One region of the Psychrosphaera sp. HA2-10 genome, then DNA from elsewhere that is predicted to be linked to it. Evidence: predicted binding sites of a transcription regulator. Region 1 holds the regulator's gene; each other region holds the start of a gene.

Region 1 (5,564 bases):
CAGCTACGAAACCGCAATGATGTATAACTTTTATGGGTTCATTTACTACAACGCAGAACAAATGGCAGAAGCAATGGCAGCATTTGAGCAAGTAATAGCCCAAGATCCAATTCCGGAGTCGCTAGAAAAGAGTACGCTTTTCTCGTTAGCACAACTTGCTATGGCTAACGAAGAGTACACTAAAACCATCTCATTTTTAGAACGATGGGAAAGCATTAACGAGGGTGAAATTCCAGTTAAGAATAATGTACTTAAAGCGCAGGCAAGCTATCAAGGCAAACGTTATCAAGACGCAGCTCAATATATTGACTTAGCATTAGCTGAAGCAAAAGCTCAGGAAGTTGAACCGAAAGAAAACTGGTTTGTACTGCAACGTGCCGCCTATTTCGAATTAAAACAGCCAAAAAAAGTAGCCTCAATTTTAGAAGAAATGGTGCGCCGTTTTAACAAACCTGAATATTGGGTACAGTTAGCTGGAATGTACGGTGAGATTGGCGCTGAAGATAAACAACTAGCCGTATTAGAAGCGGCTTATCAGCAGGGTTATATTTCTAACCAATCTGACTTTAGAAATCTTGCTCAAATATATTACTTTAATGGCTTACCGTACAAAGCAGCGATGGTGATGCAGCAGGGAATTGAACAAAATGTATTAACCAAAAACGTAAAAAACGTTAAGTTTTTATCACAAGCATGGTTAACCGCTAAAGAATACGACAAAGCCGTTGAGACTTTAGAAGTACTATCTGCGTTAGAAGATACTGGTATCGCCCACCAGCAAATAGCAGAAATTAGGCTTCAACAAGGAAAGTATAGGGAAGTGATCAGTGCTGCATTTGAAGCAGAACAGCGCGGTCAACTATCAAATCCCGGGAATTTATATCTCGCCCTTGGTATGGCTCACTTTAACTTAAAAGAATTTGAAGCTGCCATCGACGCATTAAATATGGCAGCGGAATATAAAAATGTTCAAAAAATGGCAACTCAATGGCTTAAGTTTGTAGAAAAAGAGAAGTCGACTAGCGAGCAATTAGCCTCAAATCACAATCCCAGAACCAATAGCTAAACGATAATAATTACTTCGACAATTTATCGGCGACATTGCTTGTTTTTAACTATGCTTATGACAACGCCAATGCATAGGATTCGAAGTAATGAACCTTTATCAATTAGTCTATATTAGCAGAGCAACAGAAGCCTTTAGTGACGAGAAATTAAGTCAATTATTAACAAAAGCAAAAAGTAACAATACAAACTTAGATGTGACAGGAAACTTAATTTACAACGGTGGCGTTTTTCTCCAAGTTTTAGAAGGGGATATGAAGGTCATTTTGAGTTTGTACAAAAAAATACAGCTCGACGATAGGCATCACAAAGTTAAAAAAGTTTACTTTGAACCAGCAAGCTTCAGATTATTTAGTCGTTGGTCAATGAACATGATGAATCTGGATTGCGAGAAGCCTAAAAATCTTCAAATTATAAAAGATATACTTGATGCAATTGATGAGGATAAACTAGTGGACGGCATGTCACCGCCCATCAGGCTATTAAAAGAGTTTTCTAAAATAAGTTGATTTTAACAACTCTTAAATAAATTAATCTGGTCGGTTACATCAAAGATGAGTTTCTGATCACGCCTACCGCCAAGCCTTCAATGGCAAAGTCTTGATAGTTTAAGTCTACTTTGATTGGGTCAAACTCTGGGTTTTCGGCATGAAGAATTACTTGGCTACCTTTGCGCTCCAGTCGTTTAACCGTTACATCCTCTTCAACTCTTGCTACAACAACCTGGCCATCACGAGCGGTTTGCGTTTTATGAACCGCCAATAAGTCACCGTCTAAAATACCGATATCTTTCATGCTCTCGCCTTCAACTTTGAGCAAAAAGTCAGCCATTGGCGAAAACATCGCTGGGTCTATGTTTACATGACGATCAACATGCTCCATGGCTAGAATAGGAGACCCGGCCGCTACTTTACCAACTAATGGCAAACCAATATCGTCGTTTGCCACTTCTTCAGTTAATCGAATCCCGCGAGAGGTGCCTGGTAGCATTTCGATAAAGCCTTTTTTTGCTAATGCCTTTAGGTGATCCTCAGCAGCATTGGCTGATTTAAATCCTAAGGTTTTAGCAATTTCCGCTCGTGTAGGTGGCATTCCTGTTGAGGTGATTGAGTCTCTAATTAAATCTAAAATCTCTGATTGTCTTGCAGTAAGTGGGCGCATCATCTGTTTTTCCATACAGTAACATAACTGTCAGTATATACAGGCATTCTGGTTGTGCAACATAAAATTAATAAGAATGGTGGGATTTTAGTTAACCTTTGTTAAAATCCCCTGTTGCTTTCATTTTTGTATTAAGGTTTTTATGTCCATTTTAAATGTATTGATGTATTGGTTAACTCGTCCGTTTATCCGTACACAACTAGTCACAGACGAGAAAAATACCGAGAACGGTATTGATTCAAACAAACCGATTTCTTATGTCCTTATGACTAACTCATACACGGATAAGTTAGCCTTAAAACAAGCGGCTAAACGCCTTAACCTACCTTCACCATTTGGTAAAATCGACATTGAAGGTGAGTCAGTAAAACGCACTATTGGTGTAAAGCCCGTTGACTCTATTTTCATGAATGAGAAACACCATGCTAGACGCGCTTTAAAAACCGGTCAGGCAATGCTTGAGTTGGTTGAGCGCACTGGACAAGATATACAGTTTGTCCCGGTAATGATTTGTTGGGGAAGAAACCCTGGCACGGTGAAAAACAGCAATCGTAAAACGCGCTTAATGGATATCATTACGCAAAAATTACAAACCACTCCATTTAGAAAAATGATGATCGTTCTTTTATATGGTCGTCATAGCTTTATTCGTATTAGTAAACCGGTATCTCTACAAAAAATGGTTAACGACTTTGGTACGTCTGAAGATACTGCTCATAAGCTATTACGCGTGGCGCGAATTCACTTTGAGCGCCAGCGAATTGTAGCAACAGGCCCAAAAGTAATGGCTCGCCAAGCCTTTTTTAATAGTATGTTGGCTAGCCCTGCATTAAAAAAAGCGTTACAGGAGGAAATGGAAGATAAAGACATTTCTCTAAATGAAGCCAAAGCTAATGCTAAAAAACTACTGGAAGAAATCGCAGGTGATTACAACGAAAATTATATTCGTATGGGCTCTCGCGTTTTAACTTGGGTTTGGAACAAAATATATAATGGTATTCGTGTCCACAATGCCGACAAGTTAAGAGATTTGGCGCAAAAAGGCCATGAGATTGTATATGTGCCTTGTCACCGCAGCCATATGGATTACCTGTTACTTACTTATGTTATTTATCATGAAGGTCTTGTGCCACCGCATATTGCCGCTGGTATCAATCTGAACTTCTGGCCTGCAGGCCCTATTTTTAGAAAAGCTGGCGCTTTCTTTTTACGACGCAGCTTTAAAGGCAACAAATTATATTCGGCGGTTTTCCGTGAGTATCTTTCACAACTCTTTATCAAGGGTTATCCGGTTAAATACTACACAGAAGGCGGTCGCTCTAGAACTGGACGCTTGTTGTCACCTAAAACCGGTATGTTAGCGATGACGATTCAGTCTATGCTTCGTGGTGTTGATCGCCCTATCACTTTAGTTCCGGTGTATATCGGTTATGAACATGTCATGGAAGTAAATACGTATCTAAGCGAACTTAAAGGTAAAAGCAAAGAAAGTGAGTCTATTTTTGGTATTTTTAAAGCCTTAAAGAACCTTAAGAACTACGGACACGGTGATGTAAACTTTGGTGAACCTATCAGTCTAAATGAAATTTTAAATGATCAGGCTCCAGAGTGGCGATCACTTATCAACCCAACAGATGTAGTTAAACCTACTTGGTTAACACCTGTGGTCAATCATACGGCAAATAAAGTCATGGGCTCGATTAATGATGCGGCTGTATTAAATACGGTTAATTTGTCGGCGTTAGCACTGTTAACCTCGGACAGCCATGCGCTTCCTCGTGTTGAAATGGAGTCGTTAATTGAATTTTATATTGGCCTACAAACATCAGTTCCGTACTCAAACTTAGTTAAAACGCCAAGCGAGTCAGCATCAGAGATAATTGATGAAGCTATTTTATTAGAAAAAGTAGACTCGGACAGTGATGAGTACGGCACTATTATTAAGTTAGATAATAAAAATGCGATATTGATGAGTTACTATCGCAATAACGTTGTTCATCTATTTGCGATCGCTGCTATTGTTGCTGCAGAGCTTACTCACGCCGGAAAAACGACTCGAGAATTGATTCAGCAGAAGGTTAAACATATTTTACCGTTATTAAAAAACGAGATGTTTATTACCACCAGCGATGTTGATGGATACGTAGAGAAAACACTAAATTACTTTACTGACAACGATATTATAGAAACGAAAGACGACTTTATTTCGATTAAAAACCGTTCTTCTATGGGTAGTTTGCAGCTGAGTTTATTAGCCAAAATAATGAAAGATACGTTGCAGCGCTATGCATTAACGTTCAACCGTATACAACAAGTTCACGGTATTCAACGTGGCGAGCTAGAAAGCGATTGTTTGAAGCTTGCTAAACGACTATTAACTCTGCATGACATTAAAGCACCTGAATATTTTGATAAGAAAATCATCTCTAGCTTTGTGTCATGTCTAAAAGAGCAAAAATATGTGCATACAGATGAAGCTGGCCTTATGCACCTTACTGATGATGGCAAGTTAGCGGCAGATCAAATTAACTCGTTGTTAGAATCTGACATATTGCAATCATTGCAGTCATTAGGTTAATTACTATTAAATAGAACGGCTTTTAAGTTTGGCTAAACTTATTACGGTTTAATAAAAAGCCCCAGACTATTAATAGTCTGGGGCTTTTTTGTATGCTAATTCTAATAATACTCAACGGTACTATCAGCAATCCCATGTTTTAGTTAGTTGATCCAAGTTGTCACTCACTAATCTTTTGGAAACGCTTTATAGTCTCGAATAACCCCTTCTTGCATCGCCGAGGCTATAAGCTCACCTTTTTGATTAAAGAACTGACCTTTAACTAGGCCACGACCGCCACTAGCGCTAGTACTGTCCATATCAAACAAAATCCAATCATCCATTCTAAACGGACGATGAAACCACATTGAGTGGTCTAACGTAGCAACTTGCATGTCTGGCAGTATGTGACTGCGACCATGAGGGAATAGTGCCGTCGGTAAAAAGTTAAAGTCAGACGCATAAGCCAATAGATATCGATGAATACGCTCATCATCCGGTAGACTGCCATTGGACTTAATCCAGACTTGACGGCGCCCCGGCATTTTCTGTGGCGCAAACGGGTCATTTACTTGAACATGGCGGATTTCGATTGGCTTTTCACCTGCAATAATAGATCGCAAAGTGCCGGGTATTTTGTCGATGTTTTCTTGGAAAAACTCGTGTTCGGATTTTAGTCCTTCAGGACCCGCAACATTAGGCATTTCAGGGCTGTGCTCGTAACCAACCTCTTCAGTTTGAAATGACGCTGTCATATAAAAGATTGGCTTACCATACTGTA
Region 2 (5,564 bases), 550 kb from region 1:
TTAAGCTTAATGACTGAGCTTAAAAATGCCATAGAAGAAGGACAACTCACTTTAAATTACCAACCGAAAATAGATATAGCATCTGGTAAAGTTGTTAGTGTTGAATCACTCGTTCGTTGGCGTCACCCCCAGCATGGTTTCATTTTTCCGGATGACTTTATTCCTTTGGCGGAGCAAACAGGTAACATTCGTCATCTAACACACTGGGCTATTGAACAAGCACTAGTTGAACATGTTCGTTTAAAGCAGCTTGGATATGATATCAAAATGGCCGTCAACATATCGGCTGTAGATTTGTCTGACTTAGAGTTACCTCCTTTTGTTGGCGTATTGTTGGCAAAGTATAAGGTAGCACCTACGTCGCTCATTTTAGAAGTTACTGAAAGCGCAATTATGGCTGATGCTGACAAAGCGATGAAAGCTTTAAACATGCTAAAAAGTATGTCCATTAAATTATCGATTGATGACTTTGGAACAGGTTACTCATCAATGGAGCAACTCAAACGTGCGCCGGTGGACGAGCTTAAGATAGACAAGTCCTTTGTATTAGACCTAGCTAGCAACAAAGATGACTTTATCATTGTAAAATCTATAACAAGTTTGGCACATAACCTAGGAATGACAATAGTTGCCGAGGGTGTTGAAGATTTAGGTAGCTTAATGAAATTAAAGCAACTAAATATAGAAACAGCACAGGGCTATTTTATTAGTAAACCCGTTGATTCTTTAACTTTAGAAACTTGGTTAGATGAAAATAAAGGAATTTACGCCCCTCTCGATAAAACCGACTTTCAAGTAAATTATGTCGCCAATAATGAACTTGATTACGGTAAAGTTAAAGATGATTAAAGTTACCCAACTAATGACTCTTAAAACTACACTTTTAATCAGTCTTCTCATTAGTAACGTTGCTAACGCAGATTTGACAACAAAGGGTGTTATAGACGCGAGCCTAATACACAACGAAACGCCTGAACCTTGGCTAAACGCTTGGTTAGAAAATGGTGTTGGTGTACACAGATACGACGATGAAATTACCGCGGTCCTAAATCATGCTTTGCTTGAAATTGACTATGAATTAACTAACAATTTATCGTTTTTTACTGTTGCTCAATATACGCCCGATGGCGACACACATCTTGGTGTTAATGAAGCGTATATAAAATATAAGCCACTAACACATAAGATTAAACACGAGTGGAAGCTTGGTTACTTTTATCCACAATTTTCGTTAGAGAATTCAGACATTGGCTGGACTAGTCCTTATACCTTTAATTTTTCGTCGATCAATAGCTGGGTTGCAGAAGAAGTAAGACCTTTAGGTATAGAGTGGCAAGTAAAGCGACCTGGTCGAGCACACAACAGTAATTTTACATTTACCGGTGTGGTATCTGCCTACGTTCAAAATGACGGCATAGCATCGCTATTAGCTTGGCGTGGCTGGGCCATACATAGCCGTCAATCACTTATCGGGGAGAAAGTTCGCTTTGCCAATTACTTTCAATTTCAACCTATTGAGGCACCCAACCCAACCTACGTCGACATTAATGACGAAACTGATCATAGAATAGGTTATTACGCTGGTCTTCACGTTCAGTACCAAAGAAAAACTGATCTCCGTGCTTATTATTACGATAACAATGCAGACCCATTATCTATTGAGTCAGATATGCAATATGGTTGGGATACACAATTTTTCTCGTTGGCTTTGCTACATAAGTTTAATCGTGAGTTTAGACTTCTTGCGCAAATAATGACTGGTAAAACCAAAATGGGCGATGTTGAAAACGGCGTTTTTAATGACTTTGAAGCGTGGTACGTCATGCTAAATTATAAACTCGCACAACATAGATATTCGATTCGTCATGACGCTTTTAGAGTGATAGACACAGATAAGAACGAGTTTGATCCAAATAGTAGCGCCGGCAAAAGCGTAACGTTAAGTTATCGTTATGAATACAACGATAATTGGCAGCTAGGAACAGAGCTAACCATTACAACTAGTAATAATACAAACAGAACACTTTGGCTGAACTGGACACCTAAACACACACAGAAGTCTTTTGCGTTAACCGCGCAGTATCGTTTTTAGTCAGTGTCACATTGTTATGTGCCGTTAGTCGTAAATAGTGGTTAATTAATACTAATTTTTATTTCCATAAAAAAAGCCGCCTTGAACTGAGGCGACTTTAACAGGGTCAATCTTACTAAATGAAAAACTAAGAACTAACCTTCTAAGGTCGCGTCTTTATCTTCTGGTTCTTCATCTTTTATTGTTGCTTGTAACAACAACATATCTCTTAATTTTGTTTCAATTTCTTCCGCAATATCGGTATTTTCTTTTAAGAACTTAATACAGTTTGCTTTACCTTGGCCAATTTTGCTGCCGTTGTATGCATACCAAGCACCTGCTTTATCAACCACGTTATTTTTAACGCCAAGATCAATAAGTTCACCTTCTTTAGAGATACCTTTGCCATACATGATAATAAATTCAGCTTGTTTAAACGGAGGTGCAACCTTGTTTTTAACAACTTTAACCCGAGTTTCGTTACCAATAATTTCGTCGCCTTCTTTAACCGAACCAATACGACGAATATCTAATCGAACTGATGCGTAGAATTTTAACGCATTACCACCAGTAGTGGTTTCTGGATTACCAAACATAACACCAATTTTCATACGAATTTGGTTAATGAAAATACACAGTGTGTTTGAACGCTTAATATTACCTGTTAGTTTACGAAGAGCTTGAGACATTAAACGAGCTTGTAGACCCATGTGCGAGTCACCCATGTCACCTTCGATTTCAGCTTTTGGCGTTAACGCGGCTACAGAGTCGACAATAAGAACGTCTACTGCACCTGAACGAACTAACATATCGGTAATTTCTAAGGCTTGCTCACCTGTATCTGGCTGAGAAACTAATAGCTCATCTACGTTAACACCTAATGCGGCTGCATATATTGGGTCAAGTGCGTGCTCAGCATCAACGAAAGCACAAGTTTTACCTTGTTTCTGAGCTTGTGCAATGACCTGTAACGTTAGAGTTGTTTTACCCGAAGATTCAGGGCCGTAAATTTCGATGATACGACCACACGGCAATCCGCCTATGCCTAATGCAATATCTAAACCTAGCGAGCCTGTGCTCACTGACTCTATATCTAGCGCCTTGCTGTCGCCTAGCTTCATAATTGAACCTTTACCAAATTGGCGTTCAATTTGTTGCAACGCTGCACCAAGTGCCTTTTCTTTATTTGCGTCCATTTAACTCTCCGGAATGACTTTGTTTGGGCTTCCACCAAAATTTATGGAATGAGTATACTGTATAATTAAACAGTATCAATACTGTATAGAATTTTTTTTAGATTATTTTTAAAATAAAATCGTAACCAATTGATTTATAGAAAATTCAACAGCTTTATTTCTAATTGCATGTCGATCGCCATCGAACAGTTGTTTGGTAGTGTGCACAGTAATATCTGTATTATTTTTAGTAGCAGTCACAGCAAATGCAAACCAAACTGTTCCAACTGGTTTAGATTCTGTACCGCCACCAGGTCCAGCTATACCACTTACCGATATTGCTATATTTGCATCTGCTGCTTTTACGGCACCAGTTGCCATCTCTACAACTGTTTCTTCAGATACAGCCCCAAAAGTATCTAAGGTATTTTTACTTACGCCTAATAAACGCTGTTTGGCCTCATTGCTATAAGTGACATAAGCCTCATTAAAATAATCCGAGCTACCTGCTAAATCTGTAATTGCTGCCGATATTCCACCAGCAGTGCATGACTCAGCCGTAGTTATGGTCCAGCCGTTTTTTAATAAATGCTCTGCTAGCAAACGTCGAGCGTTGGTAAAGCTGTTCATTTTTTTATTCCTCAAAGCGCTAAAGTCAATTTTTACAAGACACTCGTTAACTGATCTGTGACAATATACGATATTAACAGTCAACCGTCAGTCCATACTTTGTAATGATAGATTTATACAGCGATGCAAGCATTTCTGCTCAAACGCCAATGATGCAGCAATTTTTAAAACTGAAAAAAGACCATCAGAATGTGCTTTTATTTTATCGAATGGGCGACTTTTATGAGTTGTTCTTTGATGATGCTAAGCGCGCCTCTGAACTCTTAGATATATCACTTACAAAGCGAGGCACAGCACATGGTCAACCCATCCCTATGGCTGGTGTACCTTATCATGCGGTAGATAACTATCTTTCAAGACTGGTGCAAATGGGGCAGTCAGTTGCAATATGTGAACAAGTGGGTGATCCGGCGACGAGTAAAGGCCCGGTTGATCGTAAAGTAGTTAGGATAGTTACACCTGGAACGGTAACTGATGAAAACTTGTTACCTGACCGACAAGACAATTTAATTGCAGCTGTATTCGAGAAAAGTAGCAAAACAGGAGTGCTGTTTGGACTTGCATATTTAGACATAAATAGTGGCCGATTCTTGCTCAATGAGTTTGAACAACTTACTGACTTACAAGCAACGTTAACCAGAATATCGCCAGCCGAACTGCTCTACCCAGAATCGTTTTCACATACTTCTGTTATAGATCGAGATAAAGGCGCTCGCCGAAGACCTGATTGGGAGTTTGATCTGCAAAGTGCCCATCGTGTTTTGAACCAACAGTTTAATACTAAAGAGCTAACTGGCTTTGGAGTTGTAAATTATTCAGCCGGTTTATCAGCTGCAGGTTGCTTAATGCAATATGTAAAAGATACCCAGCGTACTGCATTGCCTCACATTCGTAACATTACTATCGAGTCATTACACACTACTATTTTGATCGATTCGGCTACTCGTAAAAACTTAGAGTTAACTCATAATTTATCTGGTGGTAACGACAACACGTTAGCCAGTGTAATTGATAAAACATCAACGCCCATGGGATCCCGGTTATTAAAACGTTGGATCCATATGCCAAGTCGCGAGCAACTTGAGGTCTCCGCGCGTTTAGATGCAGTAGATGCTTTGATGCAAGATGGTTTTTTTGAAGAAGCACAAAGCTATTTAAAACAAATTGGTGATATTGAACGAATTGTCGCTCGGCTTGCCTTAAGGTCTGCAAGACCTCGAGATTTAGCGCGTTTAAGAAATTCATTAGCAGTAATTCCCTTACTGAAATCTTGTATAAAGTCTGTAAACGCCAGTCGCATTACTGCATTAATCCATCAAGTAGAAGATTTACCAACTATTGCGAAGTTATTAAATGATGCAATTATTGAAAACCCGCCTGTTTTAATCCGAGACGGTGGAGTCATACGTGAAGGGTTTAACCCAGAGCTTGATGAGCTAAGAGAGCTAAGTGCAGGCGCTACTCGATTTGTTGAAGAGCTTGAAGCTAGAGAGCGCGAACAAACTGGTATAGCAACGTTAAAAGTCGGTTATAACCGAGTACACGGTTTTTACATCGACGTCAGCAAAGCAAACTCGGCGCAGGTACCTGACCATTATATTAGGCGTCAAACGCTAAAAAATAATGAACGCTATATTGTTCCTGAGTTAAAAGAACATGAAGAAAAAGTGTTAACGAGCCAAAGCCGT
Region 3 (5,564 bases), 620 kb from region 1:
CTGTCGTTACCGGCTGGTAAAATGTCTTCATATATTTGGAGCTTAAAAGCGGGTGATAAAGTTACAATTTCTGGTCCATTTGGTGAGTTCTTTGCTAAAGAAACTGAAGCTGAAATGGTATTTGTTGGCGGTGGTGCTGGTATGGCTCCAATGCGCTCGCACATTTTCGACCAATTACGTCGATTAAATTCTAAGCGTAAAATTAGTTTCTGGTATGGCGCACGCTCAAAGCGTGAAATGTTCTATGTTGAAGACTTTGATGAGTTAGCAGCAGAGAATGAAAACTTTGAATGGCATGTTGCGCTGTCTGATCCTCAACCTGAAGATAATTGGGAAGGTTATACGGGCTTCATCCACAACGTACTTTATGAAAACTACTTAAAAGATCATGAAGCGCCAGAAGACTGTGAGTTCTACATGTGTGGTCCTCCAGTGATGAACGCGGCCGTAATCAACTTGCTTAAAGACTTAGGCGTTGAAGACGAAAACATCCTACTTGATGACTTCGGTGGTTAGTAGACGTGACTCGTAAACAAGTCGTATTAACATGGCTGGCCCTTATCGGGCTGGCCATTTTGCTTTTTTTTCCAAAGCAAAATAGTGACCAAGCGCAACCCGTTTTACTGCAAGGTAAAACTATGGGTACAACCTTTAACATCAAGCTTTATCCATCGGCAGAGCAACTTTCGCAGTATAATCTTTATGAGTTGGTAAGCGCTGAGTTAGAGCAAGTGAATACACTTATGTCGACTTATATAAGCGACTCTGAGCTTAGCCTATTTAATCAGGCTAAAGCGGGAGAAACGCGGATATTGTCGCCGGAAACAATTACTGTACTAAATGAATCAAAACGCTTGTTTAACGACAGTGATGGTGCTTTTGATCCAACAGTAGGTCCGCTTGTTAATTTGTGGGGGTTTGGCCCTGATGGACGAGTATTAAAACGACCTAGCGACGCAGAAATTGCCAATGTTCGCGATTGGGTCGGTATGGACTTAATTGAAGTGTCCGGAAATGCTGTTACTAAAAAACACGACAATTTGTATATCGACTTTTCCTCGATAGCCAAAGGCTTTGGTGTTGATCAAGTGGCAAACGCTTTAGAGAGTATTGGTATTTTTAACTATCTTGTAGAGGTAGGTGGCGAAATGCGAATCTCTGGTGCTAAACCTAACGGCGATAAATGGGCAGTGGCCATCGAGAAGCCGGTTAGCGATAGTCGTCAAGTGCAACTTATTATTCGTCCTGAAAACTTAGCAATGGCAACATCAGGCGATTATAGAAATTACTTCGAGCAAGATGGCATACGTTATTCTCATACCATTGATCCAACGTCAGGGAAGCCAATCACTCATAAACTGGTGTCAGTCACTGTGTTACATAAGTCAGCAATGACAGCGGATGCAGCTGCAACTATGCTGAATGTGATGGGACCAGTAAAGGCTATGGAATACGCAGAAGCGAATAATTTGGCTGTTTATTTAATTGTAAAAACAGACGATGACTTTAATGGCATAATGTCGAGCAAATTCGAAACATTATTTCCACAGAAAAAGGGCTAATCATGCAAGTATTCTTATTAACTCTTGGTTTATTACTCATTGTTTTCGTTGCGATGTCGATCGGGTATATTCTGCAAAAGAAAACCTTAGCGGGAAGCTGTGGGGGATTGGGCGCGTTAGGTATAGATAAGGCCTGCAATTGTGATAATCCTTGCGACAGACGAAAAGAGCGATTAGCAAAAGAAGAACGCTGGAAGCAGGATCAAATACTGTAACCATCTGATAGAATCATTAAATACAAAAAGGGCGTTTGCCCTTTTTTTGTGCGTCACACCCTCAGTTACTCAGAAATAAAATCGTAGTGCATTAGAACTTATCTTTATGTTGCTAAAGGTACTGTTTTTATATACAGTTTGTTTGGCTGTGATTCCCTTGTCGAAGGGTGAGGTTAATGAGTAAACAAAAAAAGATAATCCATGTTGATATGGACGCCTTTTATGTATCAGTTGAAATTCGTGACAACCCAGAGTTGCAAGGTAAGGCTGTTGCGGTCGGCGGTCGTTCTGATCGTCGTGGTGTATTGTCTACATGTAACTATATCGCACGTCAGTTCGGTGTTAGTTCTGCTATGCCAACCTCTTTGGCTTTAAAAAAATGTCCAAATTTAATTGTTGTCCCCGGACGCATGGCCGTATATCAAGAAGTTAGCCAAACAATACGACAGGTATTTAAACGTTTTACCGATAAAATTGAACCCCTGTCGTTAGATGAGGCTTATTTAGATGTAACGGATTGTTCACTTCATCGTGGTTCTGCGACGTTAATTGCTGAACAAATTCGCCAAGAAATTTATGACGCTACAGGTTTAACAGCGTCGGCAGGTATAGCACCAATAAAATTTCTAGCGAAAATCGCCTCTGACCAAAACAAACCCAACGGTCAATTCACGATTACGCCATCTGAAGTACTACCCTTTATAAAAACAATGCCTTTAAAAAAGATCCCAGGGGTAGGGAAAGTGACGGCTGAGAAACTCAATCAGCTCGGGCTGAATCTGGGCGTTGATATTCAAAACAGTAACGAGAGTTTTCTTAGCCAACATTTTGGTAAATACGGACATGTGCTTTGGAATCGTTGCCAAGGAATAGATAATCGAGAAGTTGAAGTATCAAGGGTCAGAAAATCTATCGGTGTTGAACGAACCTTTGATCAAGACATTTCAGATATAGAGATCCTATTTAATTTGCTCTCCGTAAAACTACTTCCAGAGCTAACGAAGCGCTGCGAAAACAAAATAGTAAACAGAAAGTTAACTAAGTTAGGTGTGAAAGTTAAGTTTAGTGATTTTCAACAAACCACCAAAGAGCAAAAATACGAAAGAATAGATGAAAGTATTTTGAGACAGTTACTGTCCGAGGCGTTGGAAAGAGGTAACGGTAAGTCGGTTCGATTGCTTGGCGTACACGTTGGCTTGTCGGACCAAGAAGATGAAAAACATCAATTAGACTTAGGTTTTTAATATTAACTTACGTATTATTGCTAACAAGTTGTATTCACAGTTTTGTTTACTAACATTATAAATTTAGAGAGATTTTTATGGCCCACCCAACTCCTTTAGTTATTTCAAATATTAATACTGCTCTTAGTGATGCAAACTGGGACGCATTGATTATTGTAGGTCAAACGTTCGATTCAGGTTTACCAGACGATTTACTCATAGAAATTAATAAACTCGCCGAAGTAGATAAACGCGTAAACAAATCAGAGGTTAGTTTTGTTTCTGATTTAGTTGCACAGCGTCGTGTCATTCTTGCACCTACAGGTCCGTTAAATCGATACTTTGACGATGTTCGTCGCTATTTTGATGCTGCAAAGTCGGCAGCTAAATCTTTATTAGCGATGGGCTCAGTAAAACCATTATTAGTCGTATTGGGTAATGATGACATCAAATACCAAAACGCAACTGCTGTGTCTTATTTGGGATTTTGCCAGGCCTTTTGGCAACCTTTAGAAGCCAGAGAAGCATTAGGCGACAGTATTGAGCCTGTTAGTCTCATGGGCCTTGTTGGCGATAATATAGATGCAGCAGAAGCCGCTGCTATTGCAAGTGGTCAATATGTAGCTCGAGACCTATGCGGAACAGAACCTGAGCGCATGGCCCCGCCGCGCTTTGCTGAATATTGTAGTGACACGTTTAAAAACTCGAAGGTTAGCGTATCCATCATCGACGATATGAAAACGTTAGAGTCTGAGTTCCCTCTATTATGGTCTGTTGCCAGAGCGTCAGTAGAAGTTGAGCGACATCAGCCTCGTGTGATTCGTTTGGAATACATACCTCAAGGCAATATAGAGAAAACCTTGATGCTGGTAGGTAAAGGCATCGTTTATGATACAGGTGGTGCAGACCTTAAGGTTGGTGGTCATATGGCTGGTATGAGCCGTGATAAAGGTGGAGCAGCCGCGGTAGCTGGCTTTATGAAAGCGGTATCAGAAATTGCACCAATAGGAATTAAAGTTGTAGCAGAAATCGCAGCAGTAAGAAATAGCATTGGCGCTGAGGCGTTTGTTGCAGATGAAATCATTACTGGCCATTCAGGTATTCGCGTTCGAATTGGTAATACCGATGCCGAAGGCCGCTTAGTGATGGCAGATTTACTGTCTAAATTACGTGAAGAAGCGTTGGATGAAATTAATCCGACACTGTTTACAGTGGCTACCTTAACAGGTCACGCAGCAAGAGCTGTTGGCCCTTATACGGCGCTAGTTGAAAACGGTGCTGCGAAAGCAGCATCAGTTGGTGCGAATATGGTGGAGCAGGGCGACTTAATTGCAGATCCGTGTGAAGTGTCGCTATCTCGTCGAGAAGATTACGACTTTGTGGCGCCAAGAACCAAAGCGGATGACTTGCTGTCATCAAACAACGGGGCGTCGGCGGTAACAGCTCGAGGGCATCAATTCCCACTGGCATTCCTAGCAATTGTATCTGGCTTAGATAAACACGATATTGACAGCGATACTCCACTACCATACGTGCATGTGGATATTGCCGGTAGTGGCATTGATGGTGGTGATTGGCAACATGGAAAACCCTCAGCCGCGCCAGTATCAACATTAATTAAAACATTTATTGGTTAGCGACATAGCCTATTAAGGAACAGTAATGAAAAAAGCAACTTTTGGTTTATCGGTTTTTACAGCGTTATCAATGACTGCAGCTGTGTCTGCAAACTCAATGGATGAAGTAAAAATTAGTGCTCAACAAGTCTCAAAAAACGTTTATATGTTGGCTGGGGCAGGTGGCAATATTGGTGTATTGCTCGGCAATGACGGTACCTTGATGATTGATGATCAATTTGAGCCGTTAGCGCCAAAGATAGAGCAGGCAATTATTGATATTAAAGAGGCGGTAAATCCAAAAGTTAGTTATGTTGTAAACACTCACTATCATGGTGACCACACTGGCGGTAATGTTTATTTTTCTAAATCAGCAAGCTTGTTAGCGCATGAAAACGTCCGTAAACGACTTGCTCAAAAGGCCGACCAAGGCTTGCCTGTTATTACGTATGAGTCGGGCGTAATGCTGCATGTGAATAATGAAGATGTGAAAGTTATGCATTTACCAGCAGGGCATACAGACGGTGATTCTGTAGTTTACTTCGCAAAAGCGAATGTATGGCATCTAGGAGACTTGTTCTTTCAAAATCGTTTTCCATATATTGACACTGAAGGAGGTGGTTCAGTAAAAGGATATATTCAGAATCTTTCTTCTCTGCTTCTTAAGATTGATGAGTCCGCGCAAATTATTCCGGGCCACGGTAAATTAGCCAATAAAAATGATCTGCAAAACTTACTTAGTATGATTATTGCGACTAAACTAGAAGTTCAAACAAAGCGAGCCCAAGGCAAGTCTCAAGAAGAGATAATTGAAGAAGGTTTAAGCGAAAAGTGGAGTAGCTGGAATTGGTCTTTCATTACGGAAGAAAAATGGATAAAAACTCTATATAATTCAAAGTAATATTTAAAAAGCAACATCGCTTCGGAAGTATTCATGCGTTTACAACA

The links. The regulator LexA, encoded in region 1, represses DNA repair genes until DNA is damaged. The targets are predictions, from matches to a motif close to TACTGTATNNNNATACAGTA.
Region 2: a site for LexA is predicted at 3,323-3,342, ahead of recA (recombinase RecA). Genes of this name have one in related genera too.
Region 3: a site for LexA is predicted at 1,897-1,916, ahead of dinB (DNA polymerase IV). Genes of this name have one in related genera too.

What each region holds. Positions count from the first base shown of each region.
Region 1 covers NZ_CM146341.1:2,840,282-2,845,845, forward strand. Annotated here, with positions in the region: gene ACZ1GV_RS12880 (tetratricopeptide repeat protein) at 1-1,066, shown strand, start outside; gene ACZ1GV_RS12885 (BLUF domain-containing protein) at 1,155-1,574, shown strand; gene lexA (transcriptional repressor LexA) at 1,609-2,226, opposite strand; gene plsB (glycerol-3-phosphate 1-O-acyltransferase PlsB) at 2,369-4,804, shown strand; gene tesB (acyl-CoA thioesterase II) at 4,972-5,564, opposite strand, start outside.
Region 2 covers NZ_CM146341.1:311,266-316,829, reverse strand. Annotated here, with positions in the region: gene ACZ1GV_RS01605 (putative bifunctional diguanylate cyclase/phosphodiesterase) at 1-849, shown strand, start outside; gene ACZ1GV_RS01600 (hypothetical protein) at 863-2,092, shown strand; gene recA (recombinase RecA) at 2,227-3,267, opposite strand; gene ACZ1GV_RS01590 (CinA family protein) at 3,376-3,876, opposite strand; gene mutS (DNA mismatch repair protein MutS) at 3,981-5,564, shown strand, end outside.
Region 3 covers NZ_CM146341.1:384,536-390,099, forward strand. Annotated here, with positions in the region: gene nqrF (NADH:ubiquinone reductase (Na(+)-transporting) subunit F) at 1-516, shown strand, start outside; gene ACZ1GV_RS01930 (FAD:protein FMN transferase) at 522-1,562, shown strand; gene nqrM ((Na+)-NQR maturation NqrM) at 1,565-1,777, shown strand; gene dinB (DNA polymerase IV) at 1,954-3,021, shown strand; gene ACZ1GV_RS01945 (M17 family metallopeptidase) at 3,099-4,637, shown strand; gene ACZ1GV_RS01950 (MBL fold metallo-hydrolase) at 4,663-5,517, shown strand; gene ACZ1GV_RS01955 (ATP-binding protein) at 5,551-5,564, shown strand, end outside.